3 regions of the Bacillus sp. AK031 genome follow, and region 3 is predicted to be linked to each of the others. Evidence: a T-box and tRNA genes for the amino acid it is inferred to sense, from the RefSeq annotation. Region 3 holds a T-box; the other regions hold tRNA genes.

Region 1 (3,253 bases), 1.5 Mb from region 3:
CACAGGTAGGCGAGGAGAGAATCCTAAGGTGAGCGAGAGAACTCTCGTTAAGGAACTCGGCAAAATGACCCCGTAACTTCGGGAGAAGGGGTGCTCTGTTAGGGTGCAAGCCCGAGAGAGCCGCAGTGAATAGGCCCAGGCGACTGTTTAGCAAAAACACAGGTCTCTGCGAAGCCGTAAGGCGAAGTATAGGGGCTGACGCCTGCCCGGTGCTGGAAGGTTAAGGGGAGTGCTTAGCGCAAGCGAAGGTGCGAACCGAAGCCCCAGTAAACGGCGGCCGTAACTATAACGGTCCTAAGGTAGCGAAATTCCTTGTCGGGTAAGTTCCGACCCGCACGAAAGGCGCAACGATCTGGGCACTGTCTCAACGAGAGACTCGGTGAAATTATAGTACCTGTGAAGATGCAGGTTACCCGCGACAGGACGGAAAGACCCCGTGGAGCTTTACTGTAGCCTGATATTGAATTTTGGCACAGCTTGTACAGGATAGGTAGGAGCCTTGGAAACCGGAGCGCCAGCTTCGGTGGAGGCGCTGGTGGGATACTACCCTGGCTGTGTTGAACTTCTAACCCTCGCCCCTGATCGGGGTGGGAGACAGTGTCAGGTGGGCAGTTTGACTGGGGCGGTCGCCTCCTAAAGAGTAACGGAGGCGCCCAAAGGTTCCCTCAGAATGGTTGGAAATCATTCGCAGAGTGTAAAGGCACAAGGGAGCTTGACTGCGAGACCTACAAGTCGAGCAGGGACGAAAGTCGGGCTTAGTGATCCGGTGGTTCCGCATGGAAGGGCCATCGCTCAACGGATAAAAGCTACCCCGGGGATAACAGGCTTATCTCCCCCAAGAGTCCACATCGACGGGGAGGTTTGGCACCTCGATGTCGGCTCATCGCATCCTGGGGCTGTAGTCGGTCCCAAGGGTTGGGCTGTTCGCCCATTAAAGCGGTACGCGAGCTGGGTTCAGAACGTCGTGAGACAGTTCGGTCCCTATCCGTCGTGGGCGCAGGAAATTTGAGAGGAGCTGTCCTTAGTACGAGAGGACCGGGATGGACGCACCGCTGGTGTACCAGTTGTCTTGCCAAAGGCATCGCTGGGTAGCTATGTGCGGAAGGGATAAGTGCTGAAAGCATCTAAGCATGAAGCCCCCCTCGAGATGAGATTTCCCATCACTTTATGTGAGTAAGATCCCTGAAAGATGATCAGGTAGATAGGTCTGAGGTGGAAGCGTGGCGACACGTGCAGCTGACAGATACTAATCGATCGAGGACTTAACCACAATTATAGCGAAACTCGGAATACTTTCTTTTCTTCATAACTTTATCTAGTTTTGAGTGAATAATTTTTTTCAAAAAACACTTGAAAAAAATAAATAACTCGTTATAATAATACTTGTCCTTAAAAAGACAATGTCTGGTGATTAAGGCGAAGAGGTCACACCCGTTCCCATGCCGAACACGGAAGTTAAGCTCTTCAGCGCCGATGGTAGTTGGGGGATCTCCCCCTGTGAGAGTAGGACGTCGCCAGGCTTTATAATGGAGGATTAGCTCAGCTGGGAGAGCATCTGCCTTACAAGCAGAGGGTCGGCGGTTCGATCCCGTCATCCTCCACCATGATTTTTTTACGAAGCGAAGCGGAGTTAAAAAATATACCAAAAAGTAACATTGAAATCAGATTTAAAACCTAGTATAATTGTTCCTTGTGAGACAAAAACACCTGCCGGTGTAGCTCAACTGGTAGAGCAACTGACTTGTAATCAGTAGGTTGGGGGTTCAAGTCCTCTTGCCGGCACCACTTTTAATTAGTACGAGCCATTAGCTCAGTTGGTAGAGCATCTGACTTTTAATCAGAGGGTCGAAGGTTCGAGTCCTTCATGGCTCACCATAGTTTTTTGCACTGCAAAATAACTATCATTATGCGGGTGTGGCGGAATTGGCAGACGCACCAGACTTAGGATCTGGCGCCGCAAGGCGTGGGGGTTCAAGTCCCTTCACCCGCACCATATTGCGGAAGTAGTTCAGTGGTAGAACACCACCTTGCCAAGGTGGGGGTCGCGGGTTCGAATCCCGTCTTCCGCTCCATATGAGTTCCTGCCGGGGTGGCGGAACTGGCAGACGCACAGGACTTAAAATCCTGCGGTAGGTGACTACCGTACCGGTTCGATTCCGGTCCTCGGCACCAGAGATTTTATCATATGCGCCCGTAGCTCAATTGGATAGAGCGTTTGACTACGGATCAAAAGGTTAGGGGTTCGACTCCTCTCGGGCGCGCCATATTAACACATTGCGGGGAGTAGCTCAGCTTGGTAGAGCACTTGGTTTGGGACCAAGGGGTCGCAGGTTCAAATCCTGTCTTCCCGACCACTTCAAAATTAACATTATGGGGCCTTAGCTCAGCTGGGAGAGCGCCTGCTTTGCACGCAGGAGGTCAGCGGTTCGATCCCGCTAGGCTCCACTTGGTTTTTTTACGAAACTTAGTAGATAAACTTCTGAAAATGTCGCGCAGCGTAGCGAAGCAATGAAAACTTTTGTGAAACTGGAAGCGATACACTTTCAATATCATGGCGGTGTAGCTCAGCTGGCTAGAGCGTACGGTTCATACCCGTGAGGTCGGGGGTTCGATCCCCTCCGCCGCTACTTTACGGACCTTTAGCTCAGTTGGTTAGAGCAGACGGCTCATAACCGTCCGGTCGCAGGTTCGAGTCCTGCAAGGTCCACCATTATTATTGATTCATACGGAGGAATACCCAAGTCCGGCTGAAGGGATCGGTCTTGAAAACCGACAGGGGTGTTAAAGCCCGCGGGGGTTCGAATCCCTCTTCCTCCGCCATATTTCCTTTTTATCGTCGCGGGATGGAGCAGTTCGGTAGCTCGTCGGGCTCATAACCCGAAGGTCGCAGGTTCAAATCCTGCTCCCGCAATACAATTTTCTGGCGTCAATCCTAAATATTTACCTTTTCCTTTTAAAGGATAGATATTTTGACTGGCGTCAAAATTAATGAAGTTTATTTTGCCAAAAGCAAAAAACTTGGTCCGGTAGTTCAGTTGGTTAGAATGCCTGCCTGTCACGCAGGAGGTCGCGGGTTCGAGTCCCGTCCGGACCGCCATTTTTATACAATTTATCTTAGTTCAAACTAAGAGGGTTTCGCTAAAGGTTGGATATTTTGACTATCGTCAAAAATCCCAGAAGACGCTGACAAAGTGATTTGCAGCTTAGCGGAAGCCGAAACCATTATGGCTCAGTAGCTCAGTTGGTAGAGCAA
Region 2 (3,253 bases), 990 kb from region 3:
ATGAACCCGAGCAACAGTCCCCCGATTACATTGGGAATAAAGAAAACAGTTCTTAAAATATTGCATGTCTTCAAAGCTGCATTTAAAAGCAGGGCAAAACTGAAACCTATTAAATTACTAATAACAACTGCAGCTATCATAAACTTTGTCGTAAATTTAAATGATTCATAGAAAGCCGGATCATTCGTAAAGATCTTCGTATAGTTCTCAATGCCAACCCACTCAACAGCTGAGCTGACTCCATTCCAAGAAGTAAAAGAATAATAAAGCCCCATCAAAAACGGAACGATTTGAATCACAAGGAAAAACAGCAGTGCCGGTCCCACAAATGCAGCATACGTCAATACTCCTTTGTACTTCTTCTTTTTCATTGCCGGCTGTATCTTCATCTCCGGACTTGCCGGACCGGTCTCTATCTTCGTCTCCACCCTTATCACCGCCTAATTAAAATCAGTTTCTTGTATTATAATGGAAGCGCTTTCTTTAATAGGTCAACAAAATTGACAAAGAAGGGGAAAAATTTTGATTAGTTATGTTGGGATAAGGAGGAGTGCTGGATGTGCTCGGTGACTGTCACTACCCGTTTTTTGAGGAGTTTTGTCGAATGGCTTATCTTTATTGGAGGGAGATCGATAAAATGTAAAAAAAGCCTTTCTCATTATGAGAAAGGCTTTGAATGTGTATGTATGGAGCGGGTGAAGGGAATCGAACCCTCATCATCAGCTTGGAAGGCTGAGGTTTTACCACTAAACTACACCCGCAATATACATATGAAATTGGTACCGGTGGCCGGGGTCGAACCGGCACTCCAGAAGGAACACGATTTTGAGTCGTGCGCGTCTGCCAATTCCGCCACACCGGCATGTGTTTGGAGGCGGCAACCGGATTTGAACCGGTGAATAGAGGTTTTGCAGACCTCTGCCTTACCACTTGGCTATGCCGCCATCAATGGAGCGGAAGACGGGATTCGAACCCGCGACCCCCACCTTGGCAAGGTGGTGTTCTACCACTGAACTACTTCCGCAAAATTGGCTGGGCTAGCTGGATTCGAACCAACGCATGTCGCAGTCAAAGTGCGATGCCTTACCGCTTGGCTATAGCCCATTGATATATTATATGTTTTTGATTTAAATATGTTCAAAATATTTAGTGGGGCGACTGATGGGAATCGAACCCACGAATGTCGGAACCACAATCCGATGCGTTAACCACTTCGCCACAATCGCCACAAATATAATTGGCAGGGGTAGTAGGAATCGAACCCACACTGGAGGTTTTGGAGACCTCTGTTCTACCTTTAAACTATACCCCTATGAAATATTAAAGTATTTGCTGTCTTTACCAGTATACCTTGCTTCGCTTCGATACGCGATTTTCAAGGACAGTTATTTTACTCCGCTTCGCTTCGTAAAGCTAAGGACTGTTATTTTCGCTTTGCGAAAAAACAATGGTGGAGGGGGGCAGATTCGAACTGCCGAACCCGAAGGAGCGGATTTACAGTCCGCCGCGTTTAGCCACTTCGCTACCCCTCCAAATATTCCCGATGGTGCCGGCAAGAGGACTTGAACCCCCAACCTACTGATTACAAGTCAGTTGCTCTACCAGTTGAGCTACACCGGCACTATCTAAAATGGTGGCTCAGGACGGAATCGAACCGCCGACACATGGATTTTCAGTCCATTGCTCTACCAACTGAGCTACTGAGCCATATTTGGTTTCGGCTTCCGCTAAGCTGCGAATTACTTCGTCAGCGCCTTTGCTCACATCCTCATGTACCTGTCAGTGCACTCCGGTGTTCACTCAGTTGCTTCCTTGAACTTCTCAGTTATCGAAACCCTCTTAGATTGAACTAAGATTTTTTTAAAAGATAATGGCGGTCCGGACGGGACTCGAACCCGCGACCTCCTGCGTGACAGGCAGGCATTCTAACCAACTGAACTACCGGACCATGGTATTGCGGGGGCAGGATTTGAACCTGCGACCTTCGGGTTATGAGCCCGACGAGCTACCGAACTGCTCCACCCCGCGACGATGTTAATCTTTTTTTAAAACTTAATGGTGGAGGATGACGGGATCGAACCGCCGACCCTCTGCTTGTAAGGCAGATGCTCTCCCAGCTGAGCTAATCCTCCGTAATGGGTTTTAAGTTTAACTTTTAATAAATCTTATTTAAGATCCTTGCGCTGATGATTTTTTAAGGAAGTTTATTTACTCCGCTTTGCTTCGTAAAAAACCTGGTGACCCCTACGGGATTCGAACCCGTGTTACCGCCGTGAAAGGGCGGTGTCTTAACCGCTTGACCAAGGGGCCAGTTAAGATATAATGGCGGAGAGCAAGGGATTTGAACCCTTGAGACAGGGTTACCCGCCTACACGATTTCCAATCGTGCTCCTTCGGCCACTCGGACAGCTCTCCATTATGGCTCCGCAGGCAGGACTCGAACCTGCGACCGATCGGTTAACAGCCGATAGCTCTACCACTGAGCTACTGCGGAATGGTAAGCCTGGCGACGTCCTACTCTCACAGGGGGAGATCCCCCAACTACCATCGGCGCTGAAGAGCTTAACTTCCGTGTTCGGCATGGGAACGGGTGTGACCTCTTCGCCTTAGTCACCAGACATTGTCTCTTTTTTAGGGACAAGTACTATTATAACGAGTTTTATAATTTTTTCAAGTGTTTTTTTAAAAATTATTCACTCAAAACTAGATAAAGTTATGAAGAAAAGAAAGTATTCCGAGTTTCGCTATAATTGTGGTTAAGTCCTCGATCGATTAGTATCTGTCAGCTGCACGTGTCGCCACGCTTCCACCTCAGACCTATCTACCTGATCATCTTTCAGGGATCTTACTCACATAAAGTGATGGGAAATCTCATCTCGAGGGGGGCTTCATGCTTAGATGCTTTCAGCACTTATCCCTTCCGCACATAGCTACCCAGCGATGCCTTTGGCAAGACAACTGGTACACCAGCGGTGCGTCCATCCCGGTCCTCTCGTACTAAGGACAGCTCCTCTCAAATTTCCTGCGCCCACGACGGATAGGGACCGAACTGTCTCACGACGTTCTGAACCCAGCTCGCGTACCGCTTTAATGGGCGAACAGCCCAACCCTTGGGACCGACTACAGCCCCAGGATGCGATGAGCCGACATCGAGGTGCCAAACCTCCCCGTCGATGTGGACTCTTGGGGGAGATAAGCCTGTTATCCCCGGGGTAGCTTTTATCCGTTGAGCGATGGCCCTTCCATGCGGAAC
Region 3 (3,253 bases):
GTATTTTACCTTTTTCGTTTCTGTATTTCATTATATTTCCTGAATTTTATAAATAGAAAAACACCTTGCCGTTAAAGGCAGGTGTTTTTCTGTTTTATTGAAGGCTTTTGCTTTCTATCGCTTCTTTAAGAGAAACAATAAATTGTTCCAGCTTGATTTCTTCTGAATCCTTACCGCTGTATTTTCTTACATTGACCGATTGATTTTCCAGCTCATTATCGCCAATAACAAGAATAAACGGGATCTTTTTCATTTGTGCTTCCCTCATTTTATAACCGAGCTTTTCTTCCCTATTGTCTAATTCAACACGAATGCCCTCTTGTTTCATACGTCGGACGATTTCTTCACCATACTGCTGGTGGTGCTGATTTGAAACAGGGATGACGCTGACTTGCTTCGGGGCCAGCCAGAGTGGGAACGCACCAGCAAAGTGTTCGATCAGGATTCCGAGGAAGCGGTCGATCGAACCGAATACGGCACGGTGGATAACCACTGGACGGACCTTCTGGTTGTTTTCATCTATATAATTCAAATCGAATTTCTCAGGCATCTGGAAGTCCAGCTGTACAGTCGCACACTGATGGCTTCTCTTCAGGGCGTCTTTGATGTGGATGTCAATCTTAGGTCCATAAAAAGCTCCGTCGCCTTCATTGATGTTGAATTTATAGCCGAGTTTATTCAATACATTTTGCAGCGCGTTTTCTGCCTGGACCCACAGTGCTTCATCACCCATGTAATCATCCGGTCGTGTAGATAATTCGATATCATATTGAAAACCGAAAGTGTTGTATACATAATCGATTAATTTCAATGCGGAAGTGATTTCGCCTTCGATTTGCTCAGGTGTCACAAAGATATGCGCGTCGTCCTGGCAGAATGTCCGGACCCTTAGCATCCCGTTAAGCGCACCGCTGAATTCATGGCGGTGAACCTGGCCGAATTCAGCCATTCTGATCGGCAGATCCCGGTAGGAATGAAGCTTGTTTTTGAAAATCAGCATATGACCAGGGCAATTCATAGGTTTCAGTGCGAACTTTTGATTATCGACTTCAGAGAAGTACATGTTGTCTTTGTAGTGATCCCAGTGCCCCGACTGTTCCCATAGCCGCTGGTTCATCATGATAGGTGTCCGTACTTCTTCATAATCAAATGAATGCTGCAACTGTCTTAAGAATGACTCAAGTTCATTCCGCATCTTTTGGCCGTTGTTTAAATAGAACGGCATACCCGGTGCTTCTTCTGAAAACATAAACAATTCCAGTTCATTTCCCAGTTTCTTATGATTTCGTTTTTGAGCTTCTTCAATAAAATGGAAATAATCTTCAAGGTCACCCTGCTTTGGAAAAGCAACTCCATACACTCGCTGCAAAACTTTATTGCTGCTGTCTCCTCTCCAGTAAGCACCTGAAACATGAGTTAATTTGACTGCTTTCAGAAAACCAGTCGATGGAACATGCGGCCCCCTGCATAAATCAACGAATTCTCCCTGGCGGTATAGTGTCAGGGATTCTCCCTCTGGAATGTCTTTTATAAGTTCCAATTTAAAAGGGTCCTCGGCGAAAAGTTCTTTGGCCTCATCCCTGGATACCTCTTCCTGTTGGACAGGATGGTTTTCTGAAATGATTTTCTTCATTTCTTTCTCAATCAGTCCAAGCTCTGATTCTGCAATGTTAGTATCAAGATCCATATCATAGTAAAAACCATTCTCAATGACAGGTCCCACTCCCAATAGGACTTTACCGTAGATCCTTCTTACCGCTTGTGCAAGAATATGTGCTGCAGTGTGCCTCATCATTTCAATGCCTTCGGGTGAATGAATATCAAATAATTCAATATCTGCGCTTTCCATAATCGGGCGTCTCATATCATACACTATACCATTTACTTTTCCGCCTGCTGACTTCTTTTTCAAGCTGGGGGAGATTGAATAAGCAATCTCTTCTAATGAAATCCCCGCAGAATATTCTTTTTCATTTCCATCTGGAAACTTAATGAGTACTTTACTCATGGCTGCTCCACTCCCTATATAAAATTAGAAATAAAAAACACACCCATCCCTCTAAAAAGGGACGAGTGTGTGTCATACCCGTGGTTCCACCCTGCTTCCCGCCAAGAACATACAGAGGCGGCTTCATTTATGCTTTATCGCTGCATCTGCGGTATTGATTACTAAGAGTTTCACCAATACAGCTCCAAGGCGGTAAATTCTTCTGTCTGCATCAGGAAGTTTTCAGCCGTGCCTTCCCTCTCTGTAGAGCATATATGAAAAACTCATGTCCTTGTCATCGCTATCATTATTCCGTTATAAAATAAAAAACACACCCATCCCTGTAAAAGGGACGAGTGTGTGTTATACCCGTGGTTCCACCCAGCTTCCCGCCATTCTGAAAAATTGGCGGCTTCAGGTGCTTTATCGCAGCATCTGCGGTATTGATTACTTTCGTTTCACCAATACAACTCCAAGGCGGTAAGTTCATCTCTCTGCGTCAGGAAGTTTTCAGCCGTGCCTTCCCTCTCTGTAGACCGTTTAAGTAGAACTCATGTCCTTATCTTCGTTTGATATAAATTTTTTATTAATATAAAGCATCTTCAGGTTTAAGTCAATATATTCTTAAGAAATATTTTCCTTTTGATCTGAAACCCTAGTCAATTGAGTTTGTAACCGTTGAAAGCTCATCAGACGTGACAGCAACCTGCTGCACGGCTCCGCTGATATCTTCGAAAATCTCCGTTAAGTCAGCCATATCTTTGGCAATCTGCATATTCTGCTGCTTGACTTGCAGCATGGACGCAAGTATCTGGTCGAAGAACGCATTTGTCTCTTTTGTTTCAACCGCTCCTGTCTGGATGCCCCCATTGACTTCATGGATCGTCTTGGACATGGCAGATGAAGAAACATTGATTTCGCTGATGAGACTTCCGACTTGTGAGACGGCATCTTTCGTATTTTCGGCAAGCTTCCTTACTTCTCCTGCCACGACTGCGAAGCCTTTGCCATTTTCTCCTGCGCGTGCTGCTTCAATCGCGGCATTCAAGGCAAGAAGGTTGGTTTGATCAGCGATGGCTGTAACCATGACAGCAATTTGCTCGATCTTTTTCGAACTGGAAATGAGCTGTTCCATATCAGTAGATATCTTATTCATATTGGCCTCTGCTTCATTCATAACAGTTTCCAATCTCTTCAGCTTATTCTTTCCTTCGTTTGATTGTTCTTCAGTCGTGATGGCAATTTCAGATCCCAATTGAGTGACGC

The links. A T-box is a leader RNA that pairs with one kind of tRNA and senses whether it is charged. The one in region 3 lies ahead of thrS (threonine--tRNA ligase), so its partner is inferred to be a tRNA-Thr.
Region 1: it encodes a tRNA-Thr, which carries the amino acid that the T-box ahead of thrS (threonine--tRNA ligase) is inferred to sense. The anticodon was not compared.
Region 2: it encodes a tRNA-Thr, which carries the amino acid that the T-box ahead of thrS (threonine--tRNA ligase) is inferred to sense. The anticodon was not compared.

What each region holds. Positions count from the first base shown of each region.
Region 1 is NZ_CP096424.1:803,753-807,005, forward strand. Features, by position in the region: rRNA gene M1E09_RS03845 (23S ribosomal RNA) at 1-1,270, shown strand, start outside; rRNA gene rrf (5S ribosomal RNA) at 1,404-1,520, shown strand; tRNA gene M1E09_RS03855 (tRNA-Val) at 1,529-1,604, shown strand; tRNA gene M1E09_RS03860 (tRNA-Thr) at 1,710-1,785, shown strand; tRNA gene M1E09_RS03865 (tRNA-Lys) at 1,800-1,875, shown strand; tRNA gene M1E09_RS03870 (tRNA-Leu) at 1,909-1,993, shown strand; tRNA gene M1E09_RS03875 (tRNA-Gly) at 1,998-2,072, shown strand; tRNA gene M1E09_RS03880 (tRNA-Leu) at 2,084-2,172, shown strand; tRNA gene M1E09_RS03885 (tRNA-Arg) at 2,188-2,264, shown strand; tRNA gene M1E09_RS03890 (tRNA-Pro) at 2,278-2,354, shown strand; tRNA gene M1E09_RS03895 (tRNA-Ala) at 2,373-2,445, shown strand; tRNA gene M1E09_RS03900 (tRNA-Met) at 2,554-2,627, shown strand; tRNA gene M1E09_RS03905 (tRNA-Ile) at 2,634-2,710, shown strand; tRNA gene M1E09_RS03910 (tRNA-Ser) at 2,728-2,820, shown strand; tRNA gene M1E09_RS03915 (tRNA-Met) at 2,838-2,911, shown strand; tRNA gene M1E09_RS03920 (tRNA-Asp) at 3,021-3,097, shown strand; tRNA gene M1E09_RS03925 (tRNA-Phe) at 3,227-3,253, shown strand, end outside.
Region 2 is NZ_CP096424.1:3,324,109-3,327,361, forward strand. Features, by position in the region: gene M1E09_RS17010 (carbohydrate ABC transporter permease) at 1-428, opposite strand, end outside; tRNA gene M1E09_RS17015 (tRNA-Gly) at 688-761, opposite strand; tRNA gene M1E09_RS17020 (tRNA-Leu) at 778-862, opposite strand; tRNA gene M1E09_RS17025 (tRNA-Cys) at 870-944, opposite strand; tRNA gene M1E09_RS17030 (tRNA-Gly) at 950-1,024, opposite strand; tRNA gene M1E09_RS17035 (tRNA-Gln) at 1,030-1,104, opposite strand; tRNA gene M1E09_RS17040 (tRNA-His) at 1,151-1,226, opposite strand; tRNA gene M1E09_RS17045 (tRNA-Trp) at 1,239-1,312, opposite strand; tRNA gene M1E09_RS17050 (tRNA-Tyr) at 1,449-1,532, opposite strand; tRNA gene M1E09_RS17055 (tRNA-Thr) at 1,545-1,620, opposite strand; tRNA gene M1E09_RS17060 (tRNA-Phe) at 1,632-1,707, opposite strand; tRNA gene M1E09_RS17065 (tRNA-Asp) at 1,872-1,948, opposite strand; tRNA gene M1E09_RS17070 (tRNA-Met) at 1,955-2,028, opposite strand; tRNA gene M1E09_RS17075 (tRNA-Val) at 2,057-2,132, opposite strand; tRNA gene M1E09_RS17080 (tRNA-Glu) at 2,236-2,310, opposite strand; tRNA gene M1E09_RS17085 (tRNA-Ser) at 2,324-2,415, opposite strand; tRNA gene M1E09_RS17090 (tRNA-Asn) at 2,420-2,494, opposite strand; rRNA gene rrf (5S ribosomal RNA) at 2,502-2,618, opposite strand; rRNA gene M1E09_RS17100 (23S ribosomal RNA) at 2,753-3,253, opposite strand, start outside.
Region 3 is NZ_CP096424.1:2,331,365-2,334,617, reverse strand. Features, by position in the region: gene thrS (threonine--tRNA ligase) at 95-2,008, opposite strand; T-box leader at 2,063-2,295, opposite strand; gene M1E09_RS12070 (methyl-accepting chemotaxis protein) at 2,643-3,253, opposite strand, start outside.